One region of the Shewanella sp. VK101 genome, then DNA from elsewhere that is predicted to be linked to it. Evidence: predicted binding sites of a transcription regulator. Region 1 holds the regulator's gene; each other region holds the start of a gene.
The links. Region 1 encodes LexA, which represses DNA repair genes until DNA is damaged. Its sites were predicted from a motif close to TACTGTATNNNNATACAGTA; they were not measured.
Positions count from the first base shown of each region.

Region 1 (2,269 bases):
CTGATCTCAGTTACCCCTTGAGTCATATTCAAGGGCATATCTGCCTGAGCGCCTGGAGACAACAAGCTGACGCACAACAAGGTCAGCAAAACACACAGCCATTGCTTCACAAGACATCTCCTCTGTCAATTGCATTCGCAACTACAAAGAAGAGTCACACAGTAAGTCTTTGCTCTATGCAAACTCTTCAGTTCCCAAAAAAGCAACGATGACTTCAAAGTGCGGCGGCGGTTTCACTTAGCTCTAGGTATACAGGTGGTGACCACTGTTGCACTTACCGCTGAATATACTCAGCATTTCCGGCGACGGCACCACTCGCTATGAATCGAAATGGGGCGGTCAACCTACGACGAATTGCATGGAGATAACACAATCGTTGTTCTTACATTACTTGTAGATTAAATATTGATCAAGATCACGATGTTTTCTAACTATATGAAAAAAAAGCGTCTGTTAATCCAGAGGTGAATTCTGTGTGAGTAGCAGAGCTGCGCGGTTTGCCGCCGATTGACAGGGGAAGGCATTGCACCAAAAAGGCACAGAAAAAAGGCCATCCCAGGGATGGCCTTTAAACACAATCAATGGATGGAGTGGGTAAGTTCGTTGAGGTGGTTATCCACCTCTTTCGCCTGCTGTCCCGTTTCCAACACTATGCCCATGGCTCTGGCGTTACGGGCGACCAGCTGCAATCGGCGGTTATCACGGGCATCCAGGCTGTCTATCCAACTGATCACTGCACTGGAGGTGCCGTTGGTCAGGGCTCTTTCCGTTGCCCACAAGGCTTCTACTTCATCCTTGGTGCGCACCAAGAGTACTCTATCCATTCTGACACCGGCCCTTGCTAAGGTTTCTTTGTAACCTATGCTGGCCGGGGCGTTAATCAAGACTATCCAGCGTCCCTGTTGACTCAATTGCGCCAATTGAGGGCAGAGGCGCAATAATTCCTGACGTCCCTGGCTATGGCTGGCCAAGCTGGAGATACCGGTATGTTGCCAAGGCTGATTGCCGGCAATACCGGTGTCTGTCCACAGGCCTGGGTGTCTTGGGGCGTTGCCAGTCATTATGCTCATAGCCAGTCTCCATTGCGTATTATCCCTACCGCCAGTCCTTCAATGGTCAATGGCTGGAAAGTCAGGTCGACTTTTATTGGGGAGTAAGCCTCGTTCTCGGCATGTAGATAAACCACATTACCTTTCTTTTCAAAGCGTTTCACAGTTACATCGTCTTCAACCCTGGCCACCACGACTTGACCGTTACGGGCTTCCTGTACCTTGTGAACCGCCAGGAGATCACCTTCGAGAATACCTATGTTCTTCATGCTGTCGCCGCGTACCCGTAGCAGAAAGTCGGCATTGGGGTGGAACATGCCAGGGTCGACCTGGTAATACTGCTCAACGTGTTCCTGAGCCAGTATGGGTTCACCGGCGGCAACCTGACCAATCAGGGGCAAGCCTGTTTCTGACTCCGCTTGTTCATCATGAGGCAGGCGAATACCACGAGAGGTGCCTGGCATGATCTCAATACAGCCTTTCTTGGCCAATGCCTTGAGGTGTTCCTCGGCGGCATTGGCGCTCTTGAAGCCCAGCCGGGTGGCAATTTCGGCCCGGGTTGGCGGCATGCCGGTGTCGGCTATATTGCGTTTAATCAGTTCCAGAATCTGTGCCTGGCGCGGTGTCAGTGGTCTCATGGTGATTCCTGTTTTTTCATACAGTACCTGTTAGTATATACAGTATTTTTATCAGTGCAAGTATTAACCAAAACTGAAACTTTTAGGGAGTGGCTAAGTAAGCCATTCGGTGCTTTGGTTTTAACGGCTTGGCCCATGCAGCATGGGGAGTTCAAGGCATTGGCCAGAGGAACTGCCGGGGCCGGTTCGCACCTTCCCTAGCTAAGGTTCAGGAAATTCTGGTATTCTATTGGGCTATTGATTGTGGCTCAGACACTGAAAAAAACATGTCCAAACAAGATTCATTCTGGTTTAAATCTCTTCGCTGGCTCCAAAGCAAGCTGGTGCATACCACTGTGGTGCCTCAGGATCCTTTCGCCGATTTGAACCTGGATCCGGCTAAGCCGATGGCCTATGTAATGAAGACGGAATCTGTCAGTGATATTGCGGCATTGGCGGAAGTCACCCGTAAGTTTGGTTTGCCTTGTCCTTATGAGGCACTCAAGGTTGATGATATTACCGTTCCCCGAGTCGTCTGCCTGGAAGGAGCCAAGCCCCTATTCGGCAAGCGCAAGAGCAACAAGCCATTTCTCAGCTGTTTCA
Region 1 is NZ_CM151402.1:94,374-96,642, forward strand. It holds partial or broken gene coxB (cytochrome c oxidase subunit II) at 1-110, opposite strand, end outside; gene ACSHSR_RS00430 (cell division inhibitor SulA) at 579-1,070, opposite strand; gene lexA (transcriptional repressor LexA) at 1,067-1,687, opposite strand; gene plsB (glycerol-3-phosphate 1-O-acyltransferase PlsB) at 1,954-2,269, shown strand, end outside.

Region 2 (2,269 bases), 1.4 Mb from region 1:
ACTGAAACGTGAAATGCAAACCCGGGATGCCGGTATTGCCGAAGTCACTTATCAGGGAGAGTTGCAGCGGGTGAGCTACATTGCCATTCGCGGTGACTATCCCAAAGTGCGCTGGTATTTGGGGTTCATGTTGCCCAATGAAGTGTTTCAGGCACCTGTGAAGCAAAGCCTTTGGCAAACCAGCCTGGTCTCAGTGGGGATTATTTTACTGGTGGCGTTAACCGTTTTCCTGATGATGTTGCCGTTTCGGCGTAATCTCAATAGCCTGCTGCACACCATGGAAGATATCGCCGAGGGTGAGGGCGACTTGTCACGCCGCATTGAAATCAACCGTGTCGATGAACTTGGGCGTCTCGGCGCGGCATTCAACCTTTTTGCCGCCAAGGTGCAGAGTCTGTTGCTGGAAACCCGTGAGCTCAGTGGTCGGGTGGATAATGGTGTTGCCGCCGCGGCTGAAGTGTGTGACAACGCACTGGCCTCTGTCAGCGCCCAGAAACAGGAAATTGCCTCAGTGGCCACAGCCGCTACCGAAATGGCCCACACAAGCCAGGAGATGGCGACCAGCGCCCAACGAGCCGCCGAGTTTGCCGAGACGGCGTTGTTGCAGTCAAGAAACGGCGCAGATGTGGTGCAGCAGGCCAGTCAGGGAATGCACTCACTTTCTACTCAGGTCAACCAAGCCGCCGGGGTTATTCGAGCGCTCAGAAGCAGCTCAGAGGAGATAGGCGAGGTGCTCAGTGTGATCCGCGCCATTGCCGAGCAAACCAATCTGCTGGCACTCAACGCCGCCATTGAAGCGGCTCGCGCCGGCGAGCAGGGAAGGGGCTTTGCGGTTGTGGCCGATGAGGTGCGTACCCTGGCATCCCGCACTCAGGACTCCACGACCAATATTCAGGGTATTATCCAGACTTTGCAGCAACAGGCACAACAAGCCGAACAGGTGATGGAAGCCGGAGTCAGGGAGGCCAACCAGGGCCAAAGCCTGACTCTGGAAGTTGAGCGGGCACTGACAGAAATAACCGCGGCAGTGGATGCCATCCAGCTGCAAGCCATGGAGATCACTGCGGCGATAGGCCAGCAGGCTGTGGTGGCCGAAGAAGTGGCCTGCAACATTGAAAATGTTCGTGGCCGCTCCGATGAATCCCTGAGCGCCAGCGAAGAGCTGTCACATCAGATGCTGGCATTCCAACAGTTGGCCACGGCTCTGGGGCGCAACATAGGTCAGTTCCGCATCGATTAAGACGAGCTTTAAATCCATTAAGGAGAGCCTTGGCTCTCCTTTTTTGCTCTCGATTGATCTGCTTTTTCGTTATCCTGGCTTGTTAACTGTGTTTTTATACAGTACTCTGTTTGTGTCCGGCTCGACCGAGCCCTTTGAGATCCGGAAAGCAAGCTTGAGAAAGATCATACATATCGACATGGACTGCTATTTTGCCGCGGTGGAGATGCGTGATTTTCCAGAATATCGTGGCCGACCTCTGGCCGTCGGCGGCAGCAGTGACAGACGCGGGGTGATAAGCACCTGCAATTATGAGGCGCGTAAATTTGGCGTTCGCTCTGCCATGGCTTCGGCCTATGCGTTAAAGCTTTGCCCGGATCTGCTGCTGATCCCCGGGCGCATGCCTGTCTATAAGGAAGTCTCGGCAGAGATACGGGCCATCTTCGCCCGCTATACCTCACTGATTGAACCTCTGTCGCTGGATGAAGCCTACCTGGATGTATCCGATAGCTCACTATACCAAGGCTCGGCCACCCTCATTGCCGAGGCTATTCGCGCTGATATCCTGGCGGAAACCGGCCTGACGGCCTCGGCAGGTATCGCCCCGGTGAAGTTTCTCGCCAAGGTGGCATCGGATCTCAACAAGCCCAACGGCCAGTATGTGGTCACGCCACAGGCACTGCCCGAGTTTGTAAAAAACCTGCCGCTTATCAAGATCCCCGGCGTCGGTAAGGTCACCGCTCAGAAGCTGGCCGATATGGGGCTGCATACCTGCGCGGATGTACAAAAGGTGCCGCTGGCCAAGTTGCAACAGCGGTTTGGAAAGTTTGGTACCTTGCTTTATGAAAGGGCTCAGGGGATAGACGAGCGTGAACTGACCATCAACCGAGAGCGCAAGTCTGTTGGGGTAGAAACCACGCTGGCAGAGGATATTCATACCCTGGCCCAGTGTCGCCAGGTAATGCCACAGTTGGTGCAGGAGTTGGCCCGCCGTCTGGAGCGCGGAGCCAAAGACAGGCAAATTCATAAGCTGGTGGTCAAACTCAAGTT
Region 2 is NZ_CM151402.1:3,634,061-3,636,329, reverse strand. It holds gene ACSHSR_RS16210 (methyl-accepting chemotaxis protein) at 1-1,240, shown strand, start outside; gene dinB (DNA polymerase IV) at 1,395-2,269, shown strand, end outside.
Region 2: a site for LexA is predicted at 1,325-1,344, ahead of dinB (DNA polymerase IV). Genes of this name have one in related genera too.

Region 3 (2,269 bases), 2.0 Mb from region 1:
GTAATGGATATGACAAACAGATCCAGCATAGACCAGCGTCCAATCCATTCTATGATATGAAACCCGGCCATCAGTGGCCGTTTGGGGATAGGCAGGTTGAAACTGATCGCCGTCAGATAGAAAGCCAGGCCGATAATCTTCAGCCAGGGCACCAGAATACTGGCGGTAAAGACTATGATGGCGATGGGTAACATGTCCGACTGTACCAGATGGGTGATGCCGGAAAAAATGGTGTCGTAGGTAACCTTGCCCTGTTTGGTGAGCATGGTAATGGGATAGATGTTGGCCGGGATCAACAAGATGGCCGCCGTGATCAGCAAGGCCCAGCTTTTTTGCAGACTGGTTTCGTCCCTTAGCCTGAGTGGGTTTTGGCAGCGGCTGCAGTACTCATCCTCTATCAGGTTGAGTTTCTTGCAGGCAGGGCAGGTGCACAGGCCCATGTCTTTGCCCTGGATCTGCTTTCTAGCTTTCATCGAGAAAACTCCACATATGCTCCAGGTTATATTCGCGCTGCAGGAAGAGAGTCACCAAAAACAGCATGGTAAAACAAAAGGTTCCCATGCCAAAGTAAACATCGGAGAAGTCGGACAACTGAAAGGCGGAAACCAGGAAACTGATCACATAAATTTCCAGCATGGTCATTTGCGACAGCAGGCCTTGCTTCTTGAGCAACCAGGTGAGAACCCCTCGCCAGAAGTGATGCTGCACCAGACCTGTCTTGATGATCAGTACCTGAACAAAAATCGACAGATTGAGTACTCCTGGGGCTATTACTGCCGCCACCAATACGGCAATCCCCACTATCCAATAACCTTGGTCAATTACCGCCAGGGCACCTTGGTATGCGGTCGTGGTTCTGACACTGCCGAGAAAGTGCATTTCCAATACAGGTAGCAGCATGGCGGGCAGATAAAACAGCAGGGCACTGATACATAACGCCAGCATGCCATTGATAGAACAATAGGGCGCATCATAAAGCGCTGTATGGCATCTGGGACAAAGCGCTCTGACGCCGGAGGGCAAGGCGCGTTTACTCACAGCCAAATCACAGGCGCGGCAGAGCACTATGCTGCAGTCCGGTTTGTTGTCGCTTGGAGTATAAGCTTTCAAATGCTGGATATGTCCTGTTCTGGCCATGGTGACCCAAACTTAGTCGTCAACACACTAACTGCGTTGCGCGTGGGTCCATTGGAGTTAATCGACAAAACAAACTCGCAAATACTATCAGAAAGAGCGCGTCTCTTGCATCTATAGCGCATTTTATGTCACTCTATGTACTGTATATTTAAACAGTGTGAGGAAGGTCATGGCCGTTATAACTCAGTACGTTGTGGTCAGAGAAGGGGTTGAGAAGATGACATTTACATCTAAGAAGGAGGCAGACGCCTACGATAAGATGCTCGACATCGCGGATAACTTAATCCCCTTTATTCAAGCCAGTGAATTGGAACTGGATGATAATACAGCGGAAAAACTTGCTTTTTATTTAGCTTCTCATAAAGATACACTGGCGAATCTGCTCAAGGGCGCCCCGGTAAAAGCACCGGCCCCCGCCAAGAGCAGTAAGAAGAAGACAGAACCAGAAAAGGCATAACCCGGGAATACAGATGAAAGCTCAGTTTTACGATACGCTCAACCGTCAGGTACAGGCACTGTTTGCCGGTGAAGACGATGTCATTTGTGCCATGGCCAATTTCTCAGCTTTGCTGAATGAACACCTTGAAGACATCAATTGGGTGGGCTTCTATCTGCTCAAGGGTGAGCAACTGGTGCTTGGGCCCTTTCAAGGGAAACTGGCCTGTACCCGAATTCCAATGGGTAAAGGTGTCTGTGGCACCGCGGCCGCCAAGGCCGAGACTCAGTTGGTTGAGGATGTACATCAGTTTGCCGGACATATCGCCTGTGATGCCGCCAGCAACTCTGAAATTGTGATCCCTGTTTACCAAAAGGGCGAACTGATTGCCGTGCTGGATATCGACAGTCCCAGCCTGTCGCGCTTCGATAAAGAGGATCAAACCGGGCTGGAGACCCTGGTGCAGAGTCTGGAAAAGTGCTTATTTGGTTAATTCCCGTACAATCTGCCACAATTGGTGGTCGCTTTAAGGCGCGTGCAGCTTATAATAGGCGGCCGCTTTGAGGGCCAAATGACCGTTTGTGGTGCTTGGCCGTATCAGGCTGAAATGTTAAGTTTTGTGTAATGCCTTTGGCAATGGCCGAATGCATGCTAATTTGTACGTTATCCCCCAAGGGGTTAACGAAGATGAACGAC
Region 3 is NZ_CM151402.1:2,076,536-2,078,804, forward strand. It holds gene ACSHSR_RS09450 (paraquat-inducible protein A) at 1-473, opposite strand, end outside; gene ACSHSR_RS09455 (paraquat-inducible protein A) at 463-1,110, opposite strand; gene ACSHSR_RS09460 (YebG family protein) at 1,307-1,594, shown strand; gene ACSHSR_RS09465 (GAF domain-containing protein) at 1,608-2,066, shown strand.
Region 3: a site for LexA is predicted at 1,276-1,295, ahead of ACSHSR_RS09460 (YebG family protein). Genes of this name have one in related genera too.